Regions from separate parts of the Caballeronia sp. ATUFL_F1_KS39 genome, predicted to be linked through region 3. Evidence: predicted binding sites of a transcription regulator. Region 3 holds the regulator's gene; each other region holds the start of a gene.
The links. The regulator HrcA, encoded in region 3, represses chaperone genes, less so after heat shock. The targets are predictions, from matches to a motif close to TTAGCACTCNNNNNNNNNGAGTGCTAA.
Positions count from the first base shown of each region.

Region 1: a site for HrcA is predicted at 6,288-6,314, ahead of rpoH (RNA polymerase sigma factor RpoH). Genes of this name have one in related genera too.
Region 2: a site for HrcA is predicted at 4,399-4,425, ahead of NCR93_RS10945 (co-chaperone GroES). Genes of this name have one in related genera too.

Region 1 covers NZ_JALQDZ010000001.1:301,904-311,518, reverse strand. The annotation lists gene NCR93_RS01560 (LysE/ArgO family amino acid transporter) at 1-264, opposite strand, end outside; gene maiA (maleylacetoacetate isomerase) at 261-905, opposite strand; gene NCR93_RS01550 (fumarylacetoacetate hydrolase family protein) at 916-1,614, opposite strand; gene ybiB (DNA-binding protein YbiB) at 1,941-2,933, shown strand; gene leuA (2-isopropylmalate synthase) at 3,351-5,003, shown strand; gene NCR93_RS01535 (nuclear transport factor 2 family protein) at 5,020-5,403, opposite strand; gene NCR93_RS01530 (acyloxyacyl hydrolase) at 5,449-6,015, opposite strand; gene rpoH (RNA polymerase sigma factor RpoH) at 6,379-7,314, shown strand; gene nagE (N-acetylglucosamine-specific PTS transporter subunit IIBC) at 7,446-9,236, opposite strand; gene ptsP (phosphoenolpyruvate--protein phosphotransferase) at 9,324-9,615, opposite strand, start outside.
Region 2 covers NZ_JALQDZ010000017.1:185,807-195,421, reverse strand. The annotation lists gene NCR93_RS10965 (BON domain-containing protein) at 88-459, shown strand; gene NCR93_RS10960 (D-(-)-3-hydroxybutyrate oligomer hydrolase) at 685-2,829, shown strand; gene NCR93_RS10955 (DUF2242 domain-containing protein) at 2,834-3,598, opposite strand; gene NCR93_RS10950 (DUF4148 domain-containing protein) at 3,770-4,120, opposite strand; gene NCR93_RS10945 (co-chaperone GroES) at 4,505-4,795, shown strand; gene groL (chaperonin GroEL) at 4,892-6,532, shown strand; gene NCR93_RS10935 (hypothetical protein) at 6,631-7,023, opposite strand; gene NCR93_RS10930 (DUF72 domain-containing protein) at 7,048-7,827, opposite strand; gene thiD (bifunctional hydroxymethylpyrimidine kinase/phosphomethylpyrimidine kinase) at 7,859-8,734, opposite strand; gene NCR93_RS10920 (rubredoxin) at 9,044-9,214, shown strand; gene NCR93_RS10915 (hypothetical protein) at 9,567-9,615, shown strand, end outside.
Region 3 covers NZ_JALQDZ010000002.1:43,530-53,144, forward strand. The annotation lists gene NCR93_RS02280 (YhdP family phospholipid transporter) at 1-1,433, opposite strand, end outside; gene glnE (bifunctional [glutamate--ammonia ligase]-adenylyl-L-tyrosine phosphorylase/[glutamate--ammonia-ligase] adenylyltransferase) at 1,616-4,414, shown strand; gene recN (DNA repair protein RecN) at 4,424-6,076, opposite strand; gene NCR93_RS02295 (NAD kinase) at 6,107-7,003, opposite strand; gene hrcA (heat-inducible transcriptional repressor HrcA) at 7,190-8,206, shown strand; gene hemH (ferrochelatase) at 8,330-9,397, shown strand; gene NCR93_RS02310 (RNA-binding S4 domain-containing protein) at 9,423-9,615, shown strand, end outside.

The DNA.
Region 1 (9,615 bases), on a different contig from region 3:
CAAGCCGTACAGGAACACGAAGATCGCGCCGGCCCAGCGGATCACGTCGAGCAGGACGGGCGCACGCGAAATGAGCGCCCCCATGCCGCCGACGCCGAGCCCGATCAACATCACGTCGATGAACGCGCAGATCGACACGACGATTCCTACGTGACGTCGCTTCAAACCCTGCCGCAACACGAAGGCGTTCTGCGCGCCGATCGCGACGATCAGGCTCGCGCCCAATCCCGCCCCCGACAGAAAGCTCGGGAAATCGGCCGTCATTCGGCGTCCGGTTGCTGCGCGGGAGCGGCCCGCGCGAAGGCGTCGATCGTGCTGGCGTGATCGGCGATGCGCGAAATCGTCGGATAAGCGCTCACGTCGATGCCGAAGCGCCGCGCGTTGAACACCTGCGGCACGATGCACAGATCGGCAACGGTCGGCGTGTCGCCGAACGTGAGCGCGCCGACGCGCCTGTCGGCGGCCAGCCGCGTTTCGAGCGACGTGAAACCCATCTCGACCCAATGCCGATACCACGCGTCCTTCACGTCATCCGGCACCTTCACCTGATGCTTCAGGTACTTGAGCACGCGCAAATTGTCGAGCGGATGAATCTCGCACGCGACCTGCATCGCGACCGAACGCACGAAGGCGCGATCGGACGGATTCTTCGGCAGGAGCGCCGGCTCGGGATGCGTCTCCTCGAGATACTCGATGATCGCGAGCGACTGCGTGAGAACGTCGTCGCCATCGACGAGCGCCGGCACAATGCCGTCCGGATTCACCGCGCGATATTCGGGCTTCAACTGCTGGCCGCCGTCGCGCAGCAAATGCACGCCCTCGTACTCGTAATCGAGCCCCTTCAGATTCAGCGCGATACGCACGCGATACGCCGCCGAGCTGCGGAAATAGCTGTAGAGCTTCATGGTCGCGGACTCAGACGACGCGCACGGAGAATTCGCCGATGCCGTCGACGCCGCCCTTCAGCACGTCCCCCTTCACGACCGCGCCGACGCCTTCGGGCGTGCCGGTGAAGATGAGATCGCCGGGGAAGAGTTCGAAGAGCGTCGACAGATACGCGACCGTCTCGCCGACCGACCAGATCAGTTGCGAGATGTCCGAGCGCTGCTTTTCCTCGCCGTTGACCGTCAGCCAGATCGCGCTCTTTTCCAGATGCCCGACCTTCGATACGGGATGAATCGGGCCGATCGGCGCGGAGCGGTCGAAACCCTTCGCCGTGTCCCACGGACGGCCGAGCTTCTTCGCTTCGGCTTGCAGGTCACGGCGCGTCATGTCGAGCCCGAGCGCGTAGCCGTAGACGTAGTCCAGCGCCTTATCGGCGGGAATGTTCTTGCCCTGCTTGCCGATCGCGGCGACGAGTTCCATCTCGAAGTGCAGATTCTTCGTCTGCGACGGATACGGGAATTCCGCCGTCGAGCCCGGCGCAACGTTCAGCACGGCATCGGCGGGCTTGCTGAAGAAGAACGGCGGCTCGCGATCCGGATCGTGGCCCATTTCGCGCGCATGGGCTTCGTAGTTTCGCCCGACGCAGTAGATGCGGCGCACGGGAAACTGCTCGTTCGAACCATCGACGGGCACGGCTGCTGCCGGCGCCGGAGGAAACACATAACTCATCCCGCTCTCCTGATGCTGTTTTGATTCGCAGATTTCCGGACGAATGCGTCGGCGTTCACGGCCGGCGAGAACAAGGAGTGTAACGTGCGCGCACAAATCGTGGCGAAGCTTGTCGGGCTTGGCTCTGCGAGCTTTCGACCGGCCTTCGGAGCTGCGGCTGGCGCGGTGGTTTTAGTAAGCATCGGCGGAAAAGCGCGCGAAACGTTCGATGGGCAAACCTTGCCAGCGCTCCTCAAATGCGGTACTCAATAGCATTCCTGCACCTTAAAAAGCGCAACGGCATCGCTCAGATTACGGAATTGAGCGCCCGATCGCGCACCTCTCCGATGACCGACTCCGCTTCCCCCACTTTCGCCTGCGCACGCTACATCAAGGAAATCGGCCGCGGGCCGAATGGCGCGCGCGCACTTTCGCACGAGGATACTTACGCGCTCTACGAAGCGATGCTCGACGATCGCGTGCCCGAACTCGAACTGGGCGCGGTGCTGCTGGCCTATCGCGTCAAGGGCGAAACCGCCGCCGAGCTTGCCGCGATGCTTTCCGCCGCGCATCGCTCGTTCGAGCCGCTGCATGTCCAGGATGGCCGCGAGCACGCACGGCCCGTCTCGATCCCGAGCTACAACGGCGCACGCAAGACGCCCAATCTCGTGCCGCTCCTGTCGCTGCTGCTCGCGCGCGAAGGCGTACCGGTCCTGGTGCACGGCGTCACCGGCGATCCCGGCCGCGTGACGAGCGCCGAAATCTTCGCCGAACTGGGCATCGCGCACGCGGCTTCGCACGATGAAATCGAAGACAGCCTCGCCTCGCGCCGCCTCTCCTTCGCGCCGATCACCGTGCTCGCGCCGAAGCTCGCGCGATTGCTCGCGCTCAGACGCCGCATGGGCGTGCGCAATTCGACACATACGCTCGTGAAGATCCTTCAACCGTTCGCGGACCCGGGCCTGCGGCTCGTCAACTACACGCATCCCGAATATCGCGAGAGTCTCACCGGGCTTTTCACCGCGCATCCGGACGCGGCGGCGGGCGGCGCACTGCTCGCGCGCGGCACGGAAGGCGAAGCCGTCGCGGACACGCGCCGCCAGGTGCAGGTCGACTGGTTTCACGACGGCCACGCCGAAACGCTGATCGCGCCCGAGCATTCGCAGCCGGACGCCCCGCGTGTCGAGCTGCCCGAGACGCTCGACGCCGCGACCACCGCGCGCTGGATCGAATCCGTGCTGCGCGGCGATGTGCCGGTGCCGCCCGCGGTCGCGCGCCAGGTTGAAGTCATCGCCAATGTGGTGCGCAAGCCGGTCGCCGGTCAGGAAAATCCCGTTTGACACACTATTCAACGCTGGTTTAAAGTCGAACGCATGCGCTTGACCCAGTTTTCCTCCCTCCGAATTATTTCGGGCCGCCTAGCGCGGCCCCTATCGCTACGTCTAGCGTAAGTCGCCAGACGTAGCGCCGTGCGTTCGCAAGTCGCGCGGTCCTCCAGAAGTTTCCCGCAGTACCTTTTCTTACCAACCTGTAGTCGTCAGCTTTTCGTTCGCGCATCCCGCGAAACGGAAACGCGAGGGTCACATGCACGCTGCTTCGCGCACGTTCACGTTGGTCGCAGGCGTCACCATCGCCGGTGATTCGTGTGAACGCGCGCGCCGCCCGGTCTTACGTGCATGCCGCCACGCCCGGCCAGCCGCCGGACACGGCCTCTCTCGCAGACGCTACGCAAACCGTCCGAAGAGAGATCGACGATCATGATGCCGAACCCCGCCGAGAAATACCGTCCGTTTCCGCAAGTCCGTCTGAATGGCCGCCGCTGGCCGAACCGCACGATCGAAAAAGCGCCCGTCTGGATGAGCACCGATCTGCGCGACGGCAACCAGTCGCTCATCGAGCCGATGAGCATCGCAGCGAAGCTCGAGTTCTTCGAGATGCTGGTGAAAATCGGGTTCAAGGAAATCGAGGTGGGCTTCCCGTCGGCATCGCAGACGGATTTCGACTTCGTGCGCAAGCTGATCGACGAAAAGCGCATTCCGGACGACGTGACCATCGAAGTGCTCGTGCAGTCGCGCCGCGAACTGATCGAGCGCACGTTCGAAGCGGTGGAAGGTGCGAGCAAGGTGATCGTGCATCTCTATAACGCGATCGCGCCGTCGTTCCGCAAGATCGTGTTCAACCAGTCGAAGGACGAAGTGAAGGCGCTGGCGGTCGAAGGCACGCGCATCATCAAGGAATGCGCGGCGGCGCGGCCGGACACGCACTGGATCTATCAGTACTCGCCCGAAACCTTCAGCATGACGGAGCTGTCGTTCGCGCGCGAAGTCTGCGATGCCGTCGCGCAAATGTGGCGTCCGACGCCCGATCACAAAATGATCGTGAATCTGCCCGCGACCGTCGAAGCGGCAACGCCCAACGTCTTCGCCGATCAGATCGAGTGGATGGACCGCAACATGGGCTTTCGCGACAGCATCGTGCTGTCGGTGCATCCGCATAACGATCGCGGCACGGCCGTCGCGGCGGCGGAAATGGCGTTGCTCGCTGGCGCGGATCGCATCGAAGGCTGCCTCTTCGGCAACGGCGAGCGCACCGGCAATGTCGATCTCGTGACGCTCGCGATGAATCTTTACACGCAAGGCGTCGATCCGGGCCTCGATTTTTCCGATATCGACGCCGTGCGCCGCGTCGTCGAGCGCTGCAATCAGATTCCGGTGCATCCACGCCATCCGTACGCGGGCGATCTCGTGTTCACCGCGTTTTCGGGTTCGCATCAGGACGCGATCCGCAAGGGCTTCGCGCAGCGCGTGCCGGGCACGGTGTGGGAAGTGCCCTATCTGCCGATCGATCCGGCCGATCTCGGCCGCAGCTACGACGCCGTGATCCGCGTGAACAGCCAGTCCGGAAAGGGCGGTTCGACGTATCTGCTCGAACGCGGTCTCGGCTTCACGCCGCCGCGCCGCGTGCAGATCGAATTCAGCCACGCCGTCCAGAAAGTCACCGATGCATCCGGCGCGGAAATCAGCGGCGAAGCGATCTGCGAGCTCTTCAAGCGCGAGTATTTCGATGCGGGCGGGCCGGTATCGCGCATCGACGTTTCGACGCTTACGGTATTCGAAAGGCGCGTCGCATTACCGGCCGTAGTGGCTGCGACGAGCGGCGACGCTCACGCGCAGGCGGTCGCCGCCGCGCTCGGCGTGGACGCGAGCGTGAACTGGTTCGAGACGTCCGTGACGGCGAACGGCGACACGGCGGCGTTCGTCGGCTGTCGTGTCGGAGACGGGCCGACGCGCTTCGGCGTCGCGGTGCATGCGAATCCGGCGCTCGCGGTCGCCGATGCCGTCGTGAGCGCGGTCAACCGCTCCGGGCGCGTCGTGGACAACCTGCGGCAAGACGAAGCCGTGGAAGCGTGATGGGCGGCGCGCGTGGCTATTCGAGCGCCACGCGCGTCGCCTGCAGGGCGAGCAGCTGCCATTGGCCTTCGGTCTGCACATGGACGGCGGTGTAGGCGATCGGAAACAGCAGCGCGCCGTTCTTCGATTCCATCTCGATCAGCGCACGGCCCGACACGAGGCACGTATCGCGGCCGGCGGGCAGCACATCCTGCGACTGAATTTCGATCTGCCGATAGCGGCGGCGGCCCGCGGTGATCGCGTCGATGAACTGGCGCTTCGTCTCCCGCTTGCCGTTCGTGTGGACGTAGCTGACGTTCTCGGCCAGCAGCGCGTCCAGCGCCGGGCCGTCGCCCTCGACCATGGCACGGAAGCGATCGCGCTCGAGGCCGCGGATGGCCTCAATGGTTTTTGCCGGCATCTGTCGATTCCCCTTGTGTCGAGGAACCGATGCGCCGGCGCCTCGTCAGAAGTTGTATTGCAGATATAGCTGGCTGAAATTTATACCAGGATTCGGCTCTTTGATACCGCCGTTCGACAGATGCTGAAAGCGAAATCCCGCTTGATAGCTCTGCTTCGACCCGAAGATCATGCCGACGCCCACCATGTCCGCGAACTGGAACGCCGACCCGACGCTGAAATCCTCGGTGATGCGCGTGTGCGAGAGCAGCCGCACGCCGACGCCCGCCTCGATGAACGGCCGGAAGTAGCCCGAGCTCTTCACGAAGCGCAGCACTGGCGTAATGCCGAATTCCCATATGTTCGGATGCACGGCGTTGTCCTCGGTCGTGTGCCAGTAGGACACGTGACCTTCGCCGATGAGCGTGAAGTGAAAACCGCCGATCTCCCACCAGGTGAGGCCCGGATCCCAGGACAGGCCGAGATCGGCCTTCTTGATGTCGTGGTCGGCGACGCCGCCGGCGATCTGGACACCGAATCGGTCGGCATGAGCCGCCGCCGACGCGAGACCCAATGCGGTACAAACCGCCACGCGCGCTAGCGGGCGGGGCCACGAACTCTTGTTTTTATGCATTTGCACCCCAATTTGCTCGGATAGCGGGTGTGTTTCGTAAATTGCTGTCGCTTGGCGATTCTAGTGACGTTTTAAAACATTTGCAGAAATCGCATCAGCGCGCCCCCGTTTGTAGAATTTCTGATCGCGACAGTGGGCAAGTAAGGTAAATCATGCGAAAACGTTTCAGCCTCCGGTAGTTTCTTCCGCTGCTCGCGCAACAGTCCGTCCTATTGGACCCGCAAATTCGATAGTTTTTGTGGGAACTCCCACATTCCCCTCTGCTCTAACACTTAGCACTCGATGGACTGGAGTGCTAATATCGTGTCTGACTTGCCGCGGTCGTTAAGCGGCACGTGAATTGTTGATAAGGAGCTTATGAGCGTGACCAATGCGATGACCCTTCCGAATGTTGTGAGCTCGGCACCTGCCAAGGCATCTTCGGCAGGCGCGCTGACGTACGCACAGTCGTCGATGCTGACCGGCCAGATCGGCAACATCGATTCATACATACAAGCAGTGAACCGTATTCCGATGCTTTCGCAGGCGGAGGAACGACAGTACGCCACCGAATTCCGCGAGCAGGGCAACCTGAACGCCGCGCGCCAGCTGGTGCTTTCGCACCTGCGCCTCGTCGTGTCGATCGCCCGTAACTATCTCGGTTACGGCTTGCCGCACGCCGACCTGATCCAGGAAGGCAACATCGGTCTGATGAAAGCGGTGAAGCGCTTCGACCCAGAGCAAAACGTGCGCCTGGTGTCGTATGCGATGCACTGGATCAAGGCCGAGATTCACGAGTACATCCTGCGCAACTGGCGCATGGTGAAGGTCGCGACGACCAAGGCGCAGCGCAAGCTGTTCTTCAATCTGCGCAGTCACAAGACCAGCCATTCGGCGTTCACGCCGGACGAGATCGAAGGTCTCGCGAGCGAGCTGAACGTAAAGCGCGAGGAAGTCGCGGAGATGGAAACGCGCTTGTCGGGCGGCGATATCGCGCTCGAAGGCCAGGTCGAGGATGGCGAGGAAGCGTACGCGCCCATCGCCTATCTGGCCGACTCGCACAACGAGCCGACTAACGTCATCGCCGCGCGGCAGCACGACAGGCTGCAAAGCGACGGCCTCGCCGATGCACTCGAATCGCTCGACGAACGCAGCCGCCGCATCATCAAGGCGCGCTGGCTCGACGTGCAGGACGACGGCTCGGGCGGCAAGACGCTGCATGAACTGGCCGACGAGTTCGGCGTCTCGGCGGAGCGCATTCGCCAGATCGAGGCGAGCGCGATGAAGAAGATGCGCTCGGCGTTGCATGACTACGCGTAACAATTGACTGTGCCATTGCAGAAATTGCAAAGCCCGCCGTCGACGAGACGGCGGGCTTTTTCTTTGGCACTTCGCTGAAAACACAAACGGCGCCCGCGGGCGCCGTTTGTTATCGAGCTTCGATTACCGCTTCAGGCAGGCATCGGTGCAGCGCCGCCGCCGTTGCCGGACAAGCGCGTGGACAGTTGCGCCGCATAGCGCTGCGCCGCCGCGCCCACGACGATGTGGAACGTATCCGCCGACACCCACGCCACATCCAGCGACGACAAACGCTGACGATCCACCGACGACGGATCGCGCACGACCACGCGCAGGCGCGTCTGCGCAACCGCGTCGAGCGATACCACGTTGGTCGCGCCGCCGAACACCGCGAGCCAGCGGAACGGGTCCGGATCGAGCGGGCCGGGCGTCTGGTCGCCGCTCACCGCTGCCGCGACCGGTTGCGCCGGCGTCGACGATGCGGGCGTTGCGCCGCGCGTCGACGAATGCTCGAGTTCGCTGCGGATTTCATCGGCGATCAGATCGGCTTCCGGCCCGATGATCACCTGGACGTTGGTCGCGCCGCGCTTCAACACGCCGCGCGCGCCGATGCTCTTCAACTGCGGCTCCGACACCTTCTCCGAATCCACGACCGACAGACGCAGACGCGTCGTGCAGGCATCGACGAGCGTCAGATTGGATGCGCCGCCGAGCGCCGCGACGTACTTCGCAGCGCGCGTGTTCGACACGGCTGCTGCCGCGCCGGGCACGGGCGGAATCAGGCCGCCATCGACGGTTTGCGCCACGTCGGTTTCGGCGTCGGTCGTGGCCGGCTCGCGGCCCGGTGTCGCCATGTTGAACTTGCGGATAAAGAAGCGGAACAGGCCGTAATAGATGACGAAGTACACCGCACCGACCACGAGCGCCAGCCAGCCGCGCTGCGACAGACCGTAGTTCAGCACGTAGTCGATCGCGCCCGCCGAGAACGTGAAGCCCAGGTGGATGCCGAGCGCCGAGCAGATGGCGAGCGACAGGCCCGTCAGCACTGCGTGGATGCCGTAGAGCACCGGAGCCAGGAACATGAACGAGTATTCGATCGGCTCGGTCACGCCCGTCAGGAATGCGGTCAGGGCCATGGAGAACAGCAGGCCGCCGACGATCGCGCGGCGCTCCTTCGGCGCTTCATGGAACATCGCGAGGCACGCGGCCGGGAGACCGAACATCATCACCGGGAAGAAGCCCGTCATGAAGCCGCCCGCCGTCTTGTCGCCCGCGAAGAAGCGATGCAGGTCGCCGTGCACGATCGCGCCGCCGTCGGGCGGCGTGAACGAGCCGAACACGAACCACGCGAGCGAGTTGATGATGTGATGCAGACCCGTAACCAGCAGGATGCGGTTCAGCACGCCGAACACGAAGGTGCCGAGCGCGCCGGCGGTCGTCAGCCAGTTGCCCGCGCCGTCGATGGCCGCCTGCACCGGCTGCCAGATGTAGCCGAAGACGATGCCGAGCACCAGACACGCGACGCCTGTCACGATCGGCACGAAGCGCTTGCCGCCGAAGAATGCCAGATACTCGGGCAGCTTGATGTCCTTGTATCGGTTATACAGATAGCCGGCCACCATACCGGCGATGATCCCCGACAGCACGCCCATGTTGAGCTTGTCGTTGATGTCCTTCATCACGGCCACTTCGATGAGGTAGCCGATCGCGCCGGCGAGACCCGCCGTGCCGTTGTTGTCCTTCGCGAAGCCCACCGCCACGCCGATCGCGAACAAGAGCGGCAGATTGGTGAAGATCGCGTCGCCGGCGTCCGCGATCATCTTGATGTTGAAGACATCGGGCTGGCCGAGACGCAAAAGCAGGCCGGCCACCGGTAGTACGGCGATCGGCAGCATCAGCGCGCGGCCTAGTCGCTGCATCTTTGCAAACGGGTTGGCGTCCATCGGGTTCTCCAAAAAATATAGGTCTTGTCTTTGCTGCTTCGAGGATTGCTGAAAAGGCATCCGTGAAGCTGGCTGCAGGGAAGACGTTCAGTCCTGCGGCCAGATTTCGCGGCTTGCCGCTCTTACTGCCTGAGCCGATTCGAGCGCGAGGCAATCCTCGGCGCGCTGACGGCACAGTTGGTAATCGAGATTGCGCACGCGTGCCTTGATGCCGGGCACCGACACCGGATCGACCGACAATTCCGTCACGCCGAGTCCGATGAGCAAGGGCGCCGCGACCGGATCGCCGCCGAGCGCGCCGCACACGCCGACCCACTTGCCGTGCTTCTCCGCGCCCTGCACCGCCGCCTTGATGAGACGCAGCACGGCCGGATGCAGG
Region 2 (9,615 bases), on a different contig from region 3:
CCGCTGGGAATGCGGCCCGCTTTTGAAGTGCAAAACGAGCGAAGTAGCAACTGTGCGAAGTCAACAAGCGAAACAAAAGGAGAAATCATGAAAGCAGTCGATCTGTTGAAGGCGCTGGGCGTGGTGGTGTGCGTGGCCGTGGCATCGAGCGCCTATGCGCAATCGAGCGACGCGGCGGCCACGAGCACCGACTCGGCAGCGGCGGCCAAGGCTCAGAAATCCGCGACCAAGAAAACCGATCGCAAGCTCGGCTACGACGTGCGCCGCGCGCTGTCGAAGGCGCAGGGCTTCGACGTGTCGAACGTGTTCGTGCGCGCGCGCAGCGGCGCAGTCACGCTGACCGGCACGGTGCCGGAAGGCGGCCAGATCGCCCAGGCTGAAGAAGTGGCGAAGGGCGTGCCGGGCGTGAAGTCGGTTTCCAACAAGCTCACGCTCGGCGTTCAAGGCGGCGGGCAATAATACGCGTCACAGGCAGTGGGCGGCATCCGTGATGCCGCAAGCTTCGCTCGTCTGGCGGGCGTTTGAACGGGCTCCGGCGTCTCCGCCGGGGCCCGTTGTCGTTTGGCGCTTTTATCGCCGGCGCGCATGAAATCAGGTGTAACTGGCGTTCGATCGGCGCGATACTCGCATTGTCGATCGCTTGAAAATCGCATCACTCAATCGGAACGGATGGCGGAGATTCAAATGAAAAGACTCGCGCGTTTCCCGAGGTTGCAGGCTTTGCAGGATGTGGCGCGAACGGCCGCGCTCGGCGCGCTGGCGTTGCTGGCGGCGGCGACACTAGCCGCATGCCACGGCGGCGATGACGACAACGGCGGCGGCCAGCCGGCCAACAGCTTGCCGAGCTTCATCTCGGGCTCAGTGAACACCCAGACTTACGATGGCGTCTCCGACGATTTGCTCACGGCCGGTCTCGGCAAGACGGGCCTCGCGTCGGCGACCGCGCCGACGTTCGCGAAGCCCGCCGCGCCGACGGCAGCCGAATTGCGACGTCTGGCGATCTATTCGAACTACCGCGCGCTCGTCGACATGTCGGCGAACGGCGGCTACGGCCGCTTCTGGGGGCCGAATATCGATCTGAACGGCAACGACTCGCTTGGCGAAGGCAAGATCGCGGGCAAGGAGTACATCGCCTACGCGGACGATGGCAGCGGCAGGCAGAACGTGAGCCTGCTCGTGCAGATCCCGACGAGCTTCAATCCGGACCAGCCGTGCATCGTCACGGCGACGTCATCGGGATCGCGCGGCGTCTACGGTGCGATTTCGGCGGCGGGCGAGTGGGGCCTCAAGCGCGGCTGCGCGGTCGCCTACACGGACAAGGGCAGCGGCAACGGCGCGCAGGAAATTTCGACGACGCTCGTGACGCTCATCGACGGCACGCTCGCCAGTGCGGACATCGCCGGAACCAAGGCGATTTTTAAGGCGAACGTGAGCGCGTCGGCGCTGTCGTCGTTCAATTCGGCGTTCCCGAATCGCTACGCGTACAAGCACGCGCATTCGCAGCAAAACCCGGAGCAGGACTGGGGCAAGAACACGCTGCAGGCGATCCAGTTCGCGTACTGGGCGCTCAACGACATGTTCGGGCCGGTCAGCGGATCGACGCATCAGGTGCGCTACAGCAAGGGCAGCATCACGACGATCGCGGCATCGGTGAGCAACGGCGGCGGCGCATCGCTGGCGGCGGCGGAACAGGACACCGATGGCTGGATCACGGCGGTCGTCGTCGGCGAGCCGCAGATCAATCTGAATCTGCCGTCGCAGGTTTCGGTGCGGCAGGGCGGCGTGCCGGTCGGCTCGTTCGGCAGGCCGCTCGCGGATTACATGACGCTCGCGAACCTGCTGCAGCCGTGCGCGGCGCTCGCGCCCGCTGCGGCAGGCGCGCCGTATCTGACGACGCTTCTGCCCGCCACGACCAACGCGATCCGCACGGCGCGCTGTGCGACGCTTGCCGCCAACGGCTTCGTCTCGGGCGGCACGACGACGGAGCAGGCGACCGATGCGCTGAACCGTCTGCATCAGGCAGGCTACGAGAGCGATTCCGACACGCTGCACGCGCCGATGTGGGATTCGCAGGCGGTGCCGGCCGTCGCTGTGACTTACGCCGATGCGTACATGAAAGCGAGCGTGCTCGACAATCTCTGCGAGTTCAGCTTCGGCACGACCAGCGCGGCGACGGGCGCGGCCGGCGTCACGCCGCTCGTCTCGCCGATGCCGACGATCTTCGGCAACGGCAACGGCGTGCCGCCGACCAACGGCATCAACCTGGTCTACAACGCGGGAACGACGGGCGCGGCGGATCATCGGCTGGCGACGCCCGATGCGAGCTACGCGGGCGCCGCCTGCCTGCGCGCGTTATGGACGAACGGCAACGCGACGATGGCGGGCAGCGTCAATGCGATCCGCGTGAACGCGAATCTGCGCGGCAAGCCCGCGATCATCGTGCAGGGCCGGGCGGATGCGCTCGTGCCGATCAATCATGCGTCGCGGCCGTATCTGGGTGCGAATCGCGTGGCGGAGGGAAGCAAGAGCCAGCTTTCGCTGTATGAGATCACGAACGGTCAGCACTTCGACGCGTTCCTGAGCGTGGCAGGCTTCGACACGCGCTTCATTCCGGTCCACTACTACGACATTCAGGCGCTCAACCTGATGTGGAACCACCTGAAGAACAACGCGCCGCTGCCGCCGTCGCAGGTGGTGCGGACGGTCGCGCGCGGCGGCAAGGCGGGTTCGGCGCCCGCCCTCACGACGTCGAATCTGCCGCCCATCGCGACCGATCCCGGCGCGAACGCGATCTCGGTGGCGGGCGGCATCGTCAACGTGCCGAACTGACGGTTCAGTGCGTCACGGTGGCCGCGGGCACTGCGGCCGCCGACGCCGCCGGGACTTCCGATGCGCCAGCCGCAGCCGCAGGCGCATCCGCATCCGGCCTCTGGATCGCGGTCGCGGCGGCGGGCGCCTGCACGACGATGGGCGTCGGCGTCAGCTCGGGCGAGCTCACGATGATCGACGGCGCGAGCGGCTTGCTTTTCACTTCGTCGCCGGCGACGGGCGCGCTGCGCGGCACCGTGTTCAGATAGTGGCCCATCAGACCGAAGAATCGGTCATAGAACTTGCCGGCGGGCACGGTCTCGCTGGAAATCTTGACCATCGCGTCGCTGTTCGAGCGGATCGGCAGCGACAGCGAGCCGAGCACGCTCAAGCCCACGCTCGCGGACGTGTCGCTCTTCTTGAGCGCATAGCCGTCCTGCACGGCGTTCACGTACGCGATGCTCTGGTTCGTCGCGTTTTCGCCGGGCGTGCAAACGACGTGGAACGACACGACGACGTGCGTTTCGGCGCTCGGCTGGAAATTCTTGGTCGCGTCGACGGTGTCGGGCTGGCCCATCGTCGTGAGAAAGCCTTGCGACAGCAGCGCACGCCGCGCGGCCTCGCAGGTTTCGTTGACGGTGGCGTCGAAATTGTGGGCGAACGGGCTCACGCCGGTGCTGAACAGCTCCTGCTGATAGCTCGGCGTGGTGGCGGCGCGGCCGCCGCACCCGACAAGGGCGGTCAGCGCGAGCGACACGAACACGAGACGCGACGATGCGAGAGATGACATGAGCGGCTTAAGACGGAGAGCGAGAGGAACGAAGAGAGGCAGGTGAAGATTGTAGTGCCAGCGGTATCACCGACGAAAAAGCGTGGGTCTTAGTTCCTTCAGCAAGTGAAAAGCCCGGCACGCGAGGCCGGGCTTCGTCGGATGCGGCGTCGCGCGCCGCTTTGCGTTCGCTTACGGACGATTGAAGTCGACCGGATTGGCATCGGCGGCGGGGCGGACGATACGGCTCAAAAAGCCGACGCGCGCCGGTTTCCCCGATGCCGACGCGCCATCGCTCACGCCGCCAAACGACGCGTTCGATGCGCTTTGTTGCGCGGCCACGCGCGCTTCGGCAGCCTGAATCTCGGCGGGATACGTGGCTTGATCGGCCATCGGCTTGTAGCCGGCGCGTTCGAGTTGAACGAGTTGGGCGCGCACTTGCGCACGGGTGGCAGGGCCGTCTTCGCGCGCTTGCGCGAAAGCCGGCGCGGCGAGTACGGCTGCAATGGCGATGGCGGGAACGATTGATTTGAACTTGAACATGATGACCTCCGGATGCTGTTTTCAGGAACGCCGCGGCGGAGTGTGTGTCTTTCCGTTGCTTCGTCGTTGAGATGCAGTCTAGGCTCCGGACGACCTAGGAAAAACCCTAATCTGACGAAATCACTTTTGTCGAATCGGCATTAATTCTGTCAATCGATTCTAAGTTTCGATTGATCTGATTTCCGCCTGTGGACGCAGTGCCGTTTTTCAAGAGCCAAGCTGCTTAAGCGTTTTCCCGGCCTTCGCGTCCTTGAAATTGTCAAAGCCGCTCCATATAATTGGCACTCACTGCACGAGAGTGCTAACAAGATTGCCGTCCGGCGAGTTTCTTCTCAAAGGACGGGTTTTCCCGCGTTTTCAGTCTCAATCAAGAGAGGAGTGTGTATGAACCTTCGTCCTTTGCACGATCGCGTCATCGTCAAACGTCTGGACCAGGAAACCAAGACCGCATCGGGCATCGTGATCCCTGAAGCAGCCGCTGAGAAGCCGGATCAAGGCGAAGTCCTGGCCATCGGCCCGGGCAAGCGCGATGACAAGGGCGCGCAAATCGCCCTCGACGTGAAGGTCGGCGACCGTGTTCTGTTCGGCAAGTACGCTGGCCAGACCGTCAAGGTCGACGGGCAAGAACTGCTCGTCATGCGCGAAGAAGACATCATGGCCGTTCTGGTCAAGTAAAGCATCCTTCCTGCACGTTCGGCTTCGTCTGCCTGAGCCGCTCGTCCGAGCGCCGCAGCGAAGCCAGCAAACCGAATCGAATCAAGGAGTTTGGATATGGCAGCTAAAGAAGTCACTTTTGGCGATTCCGCACGCGCCAAGATGGTCGAAGGCGTGAACATCCTGGCCAACGCGGTCAAGGTCACGCTGGGTCCGAAGGGCCGCAACGTCGTGCTCGAGCGCTCTTTCGGCGGCCCGACGGTCACGAAGGACGGTGTGTCGGTCGCGAAGGAAATCGAACTGAAGGACAAGCTTCAGAACATGGGCGCGCAAATGGTCAAGGAAGTTGCTTCCAAGACCAGCGACAACGCAGGTGACGGCACCACGACCGCTACCGTGCTCGCGCAATCCATCGTTCGCGAAGGCATGAAGTACGTCGCATCGGGCATGAACCCGATGGACCTTAAGCGCGGCATCGACAAGGCCGTGGCTGCAGCAATCGAAGAACTGCGCAAGATCAGCAAGCCCTGCACGACGAACAAGGAAATCGCGCAAGTCGGCTCGATCTCGGCGAACAGCGACACGTCGATCGGCGAGCGCATCGCTGAAGCGATGGACAAGGTCGGCAAGGAAGGCGTCATCACCGTCGAAGACGGCAAGTCGCTGCAAGACGAGCTGGACGTTGTCGAAGGTATGCAATTCGACCGCGGCTACCTGTCGCCGTACTTCATCAACAACCCGGACAAGCAAGTCGCCGTCCTCGAAAACCCGTTCGTGCTGCTGCACGACAAGAAGGTTTCGAACATCCGCGATCTGCTGCCGGTTCTGGAACAAGTCGCGAAGGCTGGCCGTCCGCTGCTGATCATCGCTGAAGACGTCGAAGGCGAAGCGCTGGCTACCCTGGTCGTCAACAACATCCGCGGCATCCTGAAGACGGTTGCTGTCAAGGCTCCGGGCTTCGGCGACCGCCGCAAGGCCATGCTGGAAGACATCGCGATCCTGACCGGCGGTCAAGTCGTCGCGGAAGAAACCGGCCTGACACTCGAGAAGGCAACGCTGGCTGAACTGGGCCAGGCGAAGCGCATCGAAGTGGGCAAGGAAAACACGACGATCATCGACGGCGCTGGCGAAGCCGTGAACATCGAAGCTCGCGTGAAGCAAGTGCGCAAGCAGATCGAAGAAGCGACGTCGGACTACGACCGTGAAAAGCTGCAAGAGCGCGTGGCCAAGCTGGCCGGCGGCGTTGCGGTGATCAAGGTCGGCGCTGCGACCGAAGTCGAAATGAAGGAAAAGAAGGCACGTGTCGAAGACGCACTGCACGCAACGCGCGCAGCTGTGGAAGAAGGCATCGTGGCAGGCGGCGGCGTTGCGCTGATCCGCGCTCGCAAGGCGATCGACGGCCTGAAGGGCGCGAACGCAGACCAGGACGCTGGTATCAAGATCGTCCTGCGCGCAATGGAAGAGCCGCTGCGCCAGATCGTCACGAACGGCGGCGAAGAAGCTTCGGTCGTGGTGGCAGCAGTTGCTCAGGGTACGGGCAACTACGGCTATAACGCGGCAACCGGCGAGTATGGTGACCTGGTGGAAGCCGGTGTCGTCGACCCGACGAAGGTGACGCGCACGGCGCTGCAAAACGCGGCATCGGTGGCTGGCCTGCTGCTGACGACCGACGCAGCTGTCGCCGAACTGCCCAAGGAAGATGCTCCGATGCCTGGCGGCATGCCCGGCGGCATGGGCGGCATGGGCATGGACATGTAATCTGGCGAAAGCCGATTACATCGGCGCGGGCTTCGAAAGAGGCTCGCGTCATGCCGAAAGAAGAAACCCGCAGCGATGCGGGTTTTTTTTCGTCCGGATTATTTGTTCATTTCCTCGCGCAACTTCTGCGCGGCGGCCTTGTAGTCGTACGTCGGATAGAACTCCGTCCGATATCCGCCCCATGCTGTGCTTTCGATCGCGCGGTTGACTTCGCGCAACCGGTCGGCGGGTACGCGCAACGTGACGACCTGACCGATTCCCATCATCACGTACCACGACACTACTTCGACGCCCGGCGGCGGAAACTGCTTGAAGTAGCCTTGCTCCTTCAACTGCTGATTGATCTGGGGCAGCGTCTTCGATTCGTCGTGCTTGAGGAAGATCGTCAGCAGGAACGTGCCATCGCCGGCGGGCGTGGCGTTCTGAGCGTGTGCCGGCGTGGCCGTGAAAATGCAAGACGCGGCGAGCGTGGCCGCAAGCAGCTTGAGCATCTGAGGAAGCCTCCAAAAAGAACTTCAGACCTTGTGATGAATCCGCAGCCGCTCCATCAGATGCAGCGCGTTGGGCTGCGCGTGGCCCTCGGCGGTGTTGTCGAAGATGCACCAGACTTCGGCCGTCTTCTTCGCGCGGTTGTGCAGCGTGCGCGCGAGTTCGTCGAGATACGTGTAGTCGTACGAAGACCTGTATAACTCGGGCGAGCCGTGCAGCCGCACATACACGAGCGATGTGTCCGCGCGATGCTTGATCTCGCATTCGTCGGGAATCGGGTCGGCGTCGACGTATGCAATGTGATGCGACTTCAGCAACGCTGCCGCGTGCGTCGTGAACCAGCTATGTTCGCGCGCCTCGCACGCGACCGGCAACGTCGTGCGCTCGCGCAGCGCCTTGAAAAACGCGTCGGCGATGTCGTGATTGAACGGCAGGCTCGGCGGCAATTGCACGAGCCAGCATCCGAGCTTGTCGCCGAGTTGGCCGGCCGCGCGGAGGAAGTCGTCGAGCAGCGATTCGATATCGACGAGACGCGCGTCGTGCGTGATCGCCTTCGGCAGCTTGACCGAGAACCGGAATGACTCGGGCACGCTGTGCGCCCAGTTCGCGTAGGTCTGCTCGCGATGCGGCTTGTGGAAACTGGAGTTGATCTCGACGCACGTCAGAACGTGCGAGTAGCGTTCGAGATGAGTGCCTTCATGCGGAAAGCTCGCGGAGGCACCGCTCGACAGGCCCCAGCCCGCGCAGCCGATGCGGATCGCGCCTTGCGGGCCGGGCTTGTGCAGATGGGGCAGTCGGTATGGCATGCGCTCGCGTCGCCTCCCTTCTTGTTGTGTGTCAGTGTCGGGCTTCTCCGGGCAATCCCGTTGGATCGTCGGGCAGCGCGGATGCGTCGCCTTCTTCGTCTGCATCGTTCGAGCGCGCCCAGAAAAAGCGATCCGGCAGATACGCGCCCATGCCGGGCCGGAACGCGGCGCGCGCGGCCTGAAACACATACTCTTGCGCCTCACGCGCGGCATCGGCAGGTTCCTGACCGTTGGCGAGCAGGGCGGCGACTGCCGAGCCGAGCGTATCGGTCAGGCCCATGATGCGTTGCACGCTGCGCTCCCACGTGTCCTGTCGCACGAGCCCTTCTTCGCTGTAGAGCGTGTTGACGTGACGATGCGTGCCGGTTTCCATCGCGAGCACGTACTCGCAGCCCTGCGCCAGAATGTGGGAAATCGCGGAATCGAGCGTCGGCGATTCCGCGTCGCTGTCGGGCTGCGCGAGTTGCAGTAGCGTGGCGTGATCGGCAATCAGCATGGTGGTCTGCGGCACGAGCAGATCGGCGAGCGATTCGCGCAGTTCATCGGCGGACAGGACGTGTTCGTCGTCGAGCGTGAAATCGGGCGCGAGGATCAGCGGCACGTCGTCGTAATCGGAGACGACTTCGGCGATGGCGGACACGAGCTCCGCGCGCGTCGCCGCGCCGATCTTGAAGGCGGCGATCGGCATGTCCTCTAGCAACATGCGCGCCTGCGTCGCGACGGTGTCCGGATCGAGGCCCGTCACTTCATCGCAGGTCGCGGAATCGCGCACCGCGTAGCCCGTCAGCACGGTCGCGCCGTGACAGCCCATGCTGGCGAGCGTCAGCAAGTCGGCCTGCAGGCCGGAGCCGCCCGTCGGGTCGGAAAGGCCGAAGGTGAGTACGATCGGAGGGGAATCGCCGGTCATGGCAAAAACGGACATTATGGTATTGGATTGCTTGAATGGACGATCGGCTCTAAGCGAACTCGTGCGCGCCTCGGCGCGTGAGCGAATGCCCGCTCGGTCATGTCTGATTATGCGGCCTAACGCCGCCAGGAATCTTTCTTTGCGCACTTTTTTCCGGTGCGCTAGCCTTCTTCACCGGACCCGGCGTGACGGCCGTTTCGACCGATGTCACGATGCGCGCACCGCAGGCGGGCGGCTTGCTAGGCATCGGCACGGCAACACGGTACCATCATGTCCTATTTTTAAACGACCAATCGACTCGGCATAAGTATGGAATACAGAAGCTGGATGTGCCTGATCTGCGGCTGGATCTACGACGAGGAGGCGGGATTGCCTGACGAGGGCATCGCGCCGGGCACGCGCTGGGAGGACGTTCCGATCAACTGGACCTGTCCCGAATGCGGAGCCCGCAAGGAAGATTTCGAGATGGTCCAGATCTGATCTTGTCGTTCTGCCGCGCCGCATGACTCGCGTCATGCGGCGCGCGTTTTTTGCGGACCGCGTACGTCGCTGACGGCGCGTGCCGCGCATGGGCCGCCGTCGGGCGGCCCGTCCGATTTTTCGGATTTTGCAGAGTCAGATAAGTTCGTTGCGGCGATTCCGGCGTCGACCGACGTTGGCGAACAAAGATGCGGGAAGCCTTTGCAGGTTCGGTTCCCGCACTGGCCCGTTAAGGCATACGCTTGAAGCAGGCGCGGCGACGCCGTCTCCCGCCTGTCGACGACGCATTTAAACGGCGGGTGACGATGGCCCTCCATCGCCGCGCCCGCGAACCGGCTTGTGAGCGCTTGTTATGACATCTCGTCCCGATCTGCCCGTTCCGTACGAAGCCTTGCCCAATC
Region 3 (9,615 bases):
CGCGGATGGTTGTTGATCGTGAGCCCGGGCGGCGGCTCCTGCGCCTGCACGCTCAGGCCGTTGAGATCGCCCTTGAACGCGTAGTGCAGAAGCGGCGCGTCGCCCTTCTTGCGCTGCTGCTGCGCTTCTTCCTCGGTCTTCGGCGCGGCGCGCTCGGTGTAGATCGTGTAATCGGACACCTGGCCGCGCGGATTGAAGCGCACGAGCTCGTTGAGGATCTTCGCCGGCAGCGGCAGTGCGCGCGCGAATTCCGCGAGGATGCCGATATCGACGCTATCGCCCGTCAGCCGCAGCAATTGCCCCTTGCCGACCGAAGGCAGCCGGTACGTGGCCGTCAGCGCGCGCGACACGAGCAGACGCGCGACCGGCGTGCCGTCGTCGAGCGGCAACTGGCCGAACTCCGCGTGCAGGTCGCGCAGATCGAGCGTGTACGCGTTGTCGCTTTTGTCGATGTTCCAGTTGAAGCTGGCGATCGGAAGATCGAGGCGCGGCTGCGTCGGGCGCGTGCGCAGCGCGACGTTCGCGCCGGTCAGGTCGCCGGTCGCGTTCTGCAATTGGCCGCCCGCGAAGTTCAGCCAGATCTGGTTGTTGATGCGGCCGCTGTACATCTGGAACGGCAGCTTCACGTAGCGCGCGAGCGTCGGCAGATCGACGGGACCGGTCGAAACGTAGAGACGGCCGGTCCAGTTCGCGGGCGCGCCCATCGCCGAGAAGGGTTGATGACGGAAGTCCGCGCGGAAATCGAGCGGGCCGTGCAGCACGTCGCCATCGGCGGGCGCCTTGAGCGCAAGCCGATGACGCGCGCCGTCGTTGACGATCGCGAGGTGCAGGCGCTTGAACGCGATCTCGGGCGCGGCGCGCTGCGCGTCGCGCCAGCGCAGCGTGCCATCGCGCAGAAGAATGCGGTCCTGGCCGAGCAGCCAGGTCGTGAATGCGTTCGAACCGGTGCGATGCGTGGGAATCGGCACGCCCGCGACAGTAACCGCGCCATCGGCGTTGCGCGCGATGATGACATCGGGTCCGTCGACGGTCAGATCGGCGAGCTTGGGCCGCAGATGCAGCAGCGATCCCCACGCGATGCTCGCGCTCGCGTGCGGCACGGCGAGGCCCGGCGAGCCATCGGCGGCGTCGATGCGCAGGTTGTCAATATCGATCGTCGGCGAGAGCCCGGACCATCGCGCGGAAATCCTGCCGATGCGCAACTGGGCGTGAATCTGCGATGAGACGAGTTGCTCGATCCGCGGCCGGAACGAATCGACCTGCGGCATGACGATATAGCGCAGGCCGACATACACGCCCGCCACCGCGAAATACGCGATGGCCGCAATGACGAGAAGGAATTTGAAGACGCGCGCAAGCACGCGCTCGGCGTTGCCGCTGGGCCTGGCTTGTCCAACTTCGGTCGGGTCGACGGATCGTCTGCTGTCGGACATGCTGCTGCTGTTCGGCGATATGGTAGTTTTGCGTGTTTGACGCTGAAATGTAACACGGGCATTGCGGCGACGGCCGCTGCCTGCGCACTCGTGGAGGCTCGCTGAGCCGCGCCCGGCAAGACTTGCGGCGCGGTGTTATACCGCGATGCCTTTCCGGAAGCAATGAGCGAACCTAACCTTTCATGACCGACGCAACTCTTCTCAGTTCCGATTATTCCAACTATGCGGCGCGCGCGTACTCGGCGCGTCCCGAACTGGCGTCGAATGTCGCGCAATGGGCGCAGACGCGCATCACGCGTGGGTGGATCGAAGCGCGGCTGGACGCGCACTGCACGCCTTGCACCGAAAGCGGCGTGCTCGATGAAGCCGCGCTCAAGACCGCGTTGCGCCGCTTGCGGACCGAAGTCTTCTGCACGGTGATGGAGCGCGATCTCGCGGGCACCGCCGATGTCGCCGAAGTCACCGGCGCGATGACCGATCTCGCCGAAGTCACGGTGCAGCGCGCGCTGGCGGTGCTGTCGGCCGATCTCGAAGCGCTCTTCGGCGAGCCGCGCGGACCGGACGGCGAGCGGCTCACGCTCGGCGTCGTCGGCATGGGCAAGCTGGGCGGGCGCGAGCTGAACGCATCGTCGGATATCGATCTGATCTTCGTCTACGAAGAGGACGGCGAAACCTCGGGCGGCACGCGCTCGGCGCTCCCGACGCAGGAATTCTTCACACGGCTCGGCCGGCGGCTGATCGGCGCGCTCGCGGAAATGACGCAAGACGGCTACGTCTTTCGCGTCGACATGCGGCTGCGTCCCAACGGCGACTCCGGCCCGCTCGTGTGCAGTCTCGGCATGCTCGAAGAGTATTTCTACGTGCAGGGCCGCGAATGGGAGCGCTACGCGTGGATCAAGGGCCGGCTCATCTCGGAGACGAAGAGCGATTCGGCGAAGCGTCTCGCGAAGCAGCTCGAAGCCATCGCGACGCCCTTCATCTACCGGCGCTATCTCGATTACGGCGTGATCGCCGCGATCCGCTCGCTGCATCAGCAGATTCGGCAGGAAGCGCGGCGGCGCGCGTCGATGCGCCCCGACAAGGCCGACGACATCAAGCTCGGGCGCGGCGGCATTCGTGAGATCGAATTCAGCGCGCAAGTATTTCAGTTGATTCGCGGCGGACAGGCAGCGGATTTCCGCATTCGTCCGACGTTCGCGGTGCTCGAACGCGCCGCTGCGCATGGCCTGCTCGCGCCACAGGTGTGCAAGGCGCTGTCCGACGCTTATCTCTTTTTGCGCACGGTCGAGCACCGGCTGCAATACCGCAACGATGCACAGACGCACGCGATGCCCGTCGCCGACGACGAGCGCGCGTTGCTCGCGAAATCGCTCGGCTTCGCGGACTACGCCGCGCTGATGGAAACGCTCGACGCGCATCGCGAGCTCGTCGAGCAGCAGTTCGACGCGATCTTCGCCGACAAGGTGAGCGGGCAGGGCGGCTGCGGCGTCGCGGAGGATTCGGTGGCGTCGTGGATCTGGAGCGGCGCGCTCGCCGACGATTCCGCGCAGGAAGAGCTCGCCGCGCGCCTCATGGAACTCGGCTTCGCGGACCCGGCGCCGGTGCTCGCACGTCTGACGGGCGTGTGGAATTCGGCGCGTTACGCCGGCTTGCCGTCGCAGAGCCGCGAACGCTTCGATATCGTCGCGCAACGCTCGATAGAAGCCGTGCAGTCGATCGATGCGCCGCGCCGCGCCGACACCATCATGCGGCTTTTCGATCTGCTCGAAGCGACGGCCAAGCGCGGCGCGTATCTCGCGCTGCTGACCGAATATCCGGCGGCGCTCGCGCGCGTGCTCTCGGTGCTGTCGGGGTCGCGCTGGGCGGCGGGCTATCTGATCCGCCATCCGCAATTGCTCGATGAATTGCTCGACGACGAAGCCATCGCCAGCCCGTTCGACTGGGCCGCGTTCAAACGCTCGCTGATTGCACGGCTCGATGCCGCCGAGGACGCGGAACATCAAATGGATCTGCTGCGTCACGCGCATCAGGCCGAAGTATTTCGCATTCTGCTGATCGATCTCGCCGGGCATCTGAGCGTCGAGCACGTGAGCGACCGTCTCTCCGAACTCGCCGACGCCGTGCTCGACGTCACCGTGCAGACCGTGTGGAAGCAGTTCCCGAAGCGGCATCGCGAGACGCCGCGCTTTGCGGTCATCGCGTACGGAAAGCTCGGCGGCAAGGAACTGGGCTACGCGTCGGACCTCGACCTCATCTTTCTGTACGACGATCCCGACGACGCGGCCTCCGACATCTACGCGATGTTCACGCGCCGCCTCATTACGTGGCTCACGTCGGCGACGGGCGCGGGCACGCTCTTCGACGTCGACTTGCGTCTGCGGCCGAATGGCGAATCGGGCCTGCTCGTGACCGACCTCGCATCGTTTCGCCGCTATCAGATTCGCGAGGGCGACGCGGCGAACACGGCGTGGGTCTGGGAGCATCAGGCGCTTTCGCGCGCACGCTACAGCGCGGGCGATGCCGAAATCGGCGCGGAGTTCGAGCAGATTCGCGCCGACGTGCTCGTCATGGAACGCGACGCGGCCGCGCTCGCGCGCGAGATCGTGTCGATGCGCCAGCGCGTCGCCGATGGCCATCCGAATCGCAGCGACCTTTTCGATCTGAAGCACGATCGCGGCGGCATGGTCGATATCGAGTTCATCGTTCAGTACTGGGTGTTGCTGCACGCGCGCGAGCATCGCGAGTTTCTGCGCAACGCGGGGAATATCACGCTGTTGAAGATCGCCGCGAAAAGCGGATTGATCGCCGAAGCAGAAGCCGATGCGATCGGCGCGGCGTATCGCCAGTACCGCAAGCTGCAGCACACGCTGCGGCTCGACGGTATGGAAAAGGCGCGCGTCGATCCGGCCACGGTTCAGACCGAACGCGACGCGGTGACGGCGCTGTGGGACCGTGTGTTCGCAGTGGCGTCGGCGGGCTGACGCGGATGCTTAAGCCGCCAGCATTTCCTTCGCGTGCTTGCGGGTGGTCGCGGTGATTTCGAGACCGCCGAGCATGCGCGCGACTTCTTCCACGCGTTTTGCGCGATCGAGTTGCTTTACCGTGCTCACCGTGCCGCCCGCATCGTCCGACGATTTCGCGACCTGGAAATGCTGATCGCCACGCGCGGCCACTTGCGGCAAGTGCGTGACGCACAGCACCTGACGGTCGCGGCCGAGCTGATGCAACAGACGCCCGACCACTTCCGCGACGCCGCCGCCGATGCCCGTGTCCACTTCGTCGAAGATGAGCGTGGGCGTCGGACTCGCCGTGCTCGCGATGACGGCGAGCGCAAGACTGATGCGCGCCAGTTCGCCGCCCGACGCGACTTTCGCGAGCGGCCGCAGCGCGACGCCCGCGTGTCCCGCGACGCGGAATTCGATCTGCTCCAGCCCGTTCGCGCCGCCTTCGGCGAGCGGCACGAGCGCGACCTCGAAGCTGCCGCCTGCCATCGACAGCTCCTGCATGCCTTCCGTGACCGCTTTCGACAGATTTTTCGCGGCCTTCGCGCGCGCCTTGGACAGCACCTTGGCTTGCGCGAGATATTCGCTCTTCGCTTTCTCGGCGGCGGCGTTGAGCGCATCGAGATCGGCGGCGGCATCGAGTTCGGCGAGCTGGCGGCGGCGCGCGTCGTGTTCTTCCGGCAGCGTTTCGGGTTGAAGGCGGAACTTGCGCGCGGTCGAGTGCAGTTGCTCCATGCGTCTTTCGACTTGCGCGAGCCGGTCAGGATCGAGCTCCAGCCGCTGCGCGTAGTGCGATAGCGAATACGACGCTTCCTGCAACTGGATTTCCGCCGGTTCGAGCGACGCGAGCACGTCGTTCAACGCGGGATCGATATCGGCCAGGCCGCGCAGCTTCGAGATGATGGCGCCGAGCTGCGAGATCATCGCTTCGTCGGATTCGGAGAGCGCGCCGAGCGCACCCTGCACGCCGTCGATGAGACTCGCCGAATGCGACAGCCGATGATGCTCCGCGCTCACTTCTTCCCATTCGCCGGGCTGCGGCGCGAGCTTGTCGAACTCGCTCAGTTGCCACGCGAGACGCTCGCGTTCCAGTTGCAGCTCGCGGTCGCGATTCTGGGCGGTCTCGACGGCTTGCTGCGCGTCGCGCATCGCTCGCCACGCACGATTCACCGCGCCGGCCGTGTCGAGCAACTGCGCGTGCGTGTCGAAGAGTTCGCGTTGCGCGTCCGGTCGCATCAACAATTGATGCGCGTGCTGGCCGTGGATATCGACGAGCATTTCGCCGACTTCGCGCAACTGCGCGAGCGTCGCGGGCGTGCCGTTGATGAACGCTCGCGAGCGGCCGCCCGAATCGATCACCCGCCGCAGCATGACCGAATCGGCGTCCTGCGTGAGCGCGTGTTCGTCCAGCCAGCGCACGACGAGCGGATGCGTCGAAAATTCGGCGGTGATGTCGGCGCGCGCCTGACCGGCGCGCACGACGCTCGCGTCGCCGCGCGCGCCGAGCGTGAGCGCGAGGGCGTCGATGAGGATCGACTTGCCCGCGCCGGTTTCACCCGAAAAGACCGTGAAGCCTGGATCGAAATCGATATCCAGCGTGGCGACGATGACGAAATCTCGAATGGAAAGATGACGGAGCATGGACGCTTCGGGGAAGGAAGTTCTGGCAGATCAGAGAGCGGACGAATCCTGCGACGGATGCTCGTTCCAGTGCAGCTTCTTGCGCAGCGTGGCGTACGTGCTGTAGCCGACCGGATGCAGCACCGGCACCGTATGCTTCGAGCGCCGCACTTCAATCGCGTCGTTCAGTTCGACGGCGGTGAACGACTGCATGTCGAAGTTCACGTTGACGTCGCGACCGCCGATGATCTGAATGGTCACTTTCGAATCGTCGGGCAGCACGATCGGCCGGTTCGACAGCGAATGCGGCGCGATCGGCACGAGCACGAAGCCCTGCAATTGCGGATGCAGGATCGGCCCCGCCGACGACAGCGCGTAGGCGGTCGAGCCGGTCGGCGTCGCGACGATCAGTCCGTCGGAACGCTGGTTGTACATGAAGTGGCCGTCCACCGACACGCGCAGCTCCGCCATGCCGGAGAAGCCGCTGCGATTCACCACGACGTCGTTGAACGCGAGCGCGTGGTAGATCGGCTTGTCGTTGCGCACGATGCGCGCTTCGAGCAGGCTGCGCTCCTCGCGCTCGAACTGGCCGGCGAGCATTTGCGGGACGATTTCCTGCATCGCCTTGAGCGGAATGTCGGTGATGAAGCCGAGCCGGCCATGATTCACGCCGATGAGCGGTGTTTTATACGGCGCGAGCTGCCGTCCGATGCCAAGCATCGTGCCGTCGCCGCCGAGCACGATTGCAACGTCCGCGCGCGCGCCCATCTCCGCGATGGAGAGCGCCGGGAACTCCGTCACGCCGACGTCCTTCGCGGTGCCCGCCTCGAAGACGACCTCGAAGCCCTGGCTTCTGAGGAGATCGGCGAGCGATCTCAGCGGCGCCTCGATGCCCGGCGTGTTGGTGCGCCCCACGAGGGCGACGGTCTTGAATTGGCCAATTTCCATGCCGGCATTACACCATAGTCAGAGAGCGAAAAGAACCGTGGGCGATGGCCGCCGGGCGCGCCGCGACGAGACCGTGCGGCATGACGCGGGCAGGCTCGCCGTTTGTCGCTAGAATGGAGCGGACGTTGAATGCCGACCACCCGGCGCGGCTCGCCGCTATCCGACACGTTGAGCTAAAATTTCCCCATGCTAGACCCACGTGCACAAACCCTCCTCAAAACGTTGATCGAGCGCTACATCGCCGAAGGTCAGCCGGTCGGTTCGCGCACGTTATCACGTCATTCCGGCCTCGAACTGAGCCCCGCGACCATCCGCAACGTCATGTCGGATCTCGAAGACCTCGGGCTGGTCGCGAGCCCGCATACGTCGGCGGGACGCATTCCCACGCCGCGCGGCTACCGGCTCTTCGTCGACACGATGCTGACTGTAGAAGCACCGCAAGACGAGGCCATGACCACCGCGGTCAAGACTCGCCTGCAAGGCGAGGAGCCGCAGAAGATCGTCGCGGCGGCGGCGAGCGTGCTGTCCAATCTGTCTTCGTTCGCGGGCGTCGTGCTCACGCCGCGCCGGAGCCACATGTTCAAGCAGATCGAGTTCATGCGGCTGTCGGACAAGCGCATTCTGCTCATCATCGTGACGCCCGAAGGCGACGTGCAGAACCGCATGATGGCCACGCAACGCGACTATTCGCCTTCGCAACTCGTAGAAGCCTCCAATTACATCAACGCGCATTTCGCGGGCCTGTCCTTCGACGAAGTACGCCGCCGTTTGCGCGAGGAAATCGACCAGTTGCGCGGCGACATGACCGCGCTCATGCAGGCGGCCGTGGTCGCGAGCACCGCCGAGACGGACCCCACTGACACCGTGCTGATTTCCGGCGAGCGCAACCTGCTCGAAGTGGCGGACCTTTCGTCCGACATGGCGCGGCTGCGCAAGCTTTTCGATTTGTTCGACCAAAAGACGAGCCTCCTGCAATTGCTGGATGTATCGAGTCACGCGCAAGGCGTGCAGATTTTCATCGGCGGAGAAAGCAATCTCGTGCCGATCGAGGAAATGAGCGTCGTGACGGCGCCATACGAGGTCAACGGGAAGATCGTCGGCACGCTCGGCGTGATCGGCCCGACGCGCATGGCGTACAACCGCGTGATTCCGATCGTCGATATCACCGCGCGTTTGCTGTCGATGTCGCTCAGTCATCAGTGACGCCATCTTGGCGCGCCGCGAAAGAGCGCGCCACTAGGCCGTTCGGCCAATGATGCGTCCGGAAACGCGCCGCTATAATGGTCCTCAACTTTTCCGACGACCATCTTCAGGCTCGCTTCCCTTATGCGTTTCGACCTCGAGTTGCCCTCGCAGCCCAGCGCTTCGCATCGCGTCGCGGTGCTGCTGATCAATCTCGGCACGCCGGACGCGCCCACGCCGCGGGCGGTGCGCAAGTATCTGGCGCAATTCCTGTCCGATCCGCGCGTCGTCGAAATTCCGTCATTCGTGTGGCAATTCATTCTGCGCGGCCTGATCCTGCCGTTTCGCGGGCGCGCATCGGCGAAGAAGTACGCGCAAGTGTGGATGCCCGAAGGCTCGCCGCTGCGCGTGCATACGGAAAAGCAGGTCGACGGCTTGCGGCGGCTCTTCGCGGCGAACGACTATCACGTCATCGTCGACTATGCGATGCGCTACGGCACGCCGGGCATCGGCGCGATGCTCAATCAGCTGAAGCTCGAAGGCGCCGACCGCATTCTCCTGTTGCCGATGTATCCGCAATACTCGTCGTCCACGACGGCCACCGCGTTCGACGACGCGTTCGCCGCGCTCAAGCGCGTGCGCAATCAGCCGGAAATCCGCACGATCCGCCATTACGCCGATCATCCGGCGTATATCGCGGCGCTCGCGGAGCAGGTGCGCGACTATTGGCGGCATCACGGCCAGCCGGATTTCGCCGCGGGCGACAAGCTTGTGCTGAGCTTCCACGGCGTGCCGAAGCGCACGATGGATCTCGGCGATCCGTATCACGACCAGTGCCAGCTGACCGGTTCGTTGCTCATGGCCGCGCTCGGGCTTACGCCGGTCGAATGCCGCGTGACGTTCCAGTCGCGCTTTGGGCGGGCGGAGTGGCTTCAGCCGTACACCGCGCCGACGGTCGCGGAGCTCGGCGCGGGCGGCGTTTCTCGTGTGGACGTGTTCTGTCCCGGCTTCACGGCGGATTGTCTCGAGACGATCGAGGAAATCGGCATCGAGGTGCGCGACGAATTTCTGAAGGCGGGCGGCAAGCATTTTCACCGGATTGCCTGCCTGAACTCAGCGCCCGCGTGGATCAAGGCACTGGGCGAGATCGCCGCGCAACATCTTCAGGGATGGCCCGTGCAGACTGTGCAGCCGCTCACCGCAGTGGCCTGAGCGCGGCTTTTTCAGGCATTCACCCATGAACTACAAGATTTCGACGGAACCTGGCGCGCGTTTGCGCATCGATAAGTGGCTTTGGGCAGCGCGTTTCTTCAAGACGCGTTCGCTCGCGAGCGATGCGGTCGAGAAAGGCCGCGTGAAGATCGGCGGGGCGAATGTGAAGCCGTCTAAGGACGTGCGCGTTGGCGATATCGTCGAGATCGATATCGAAC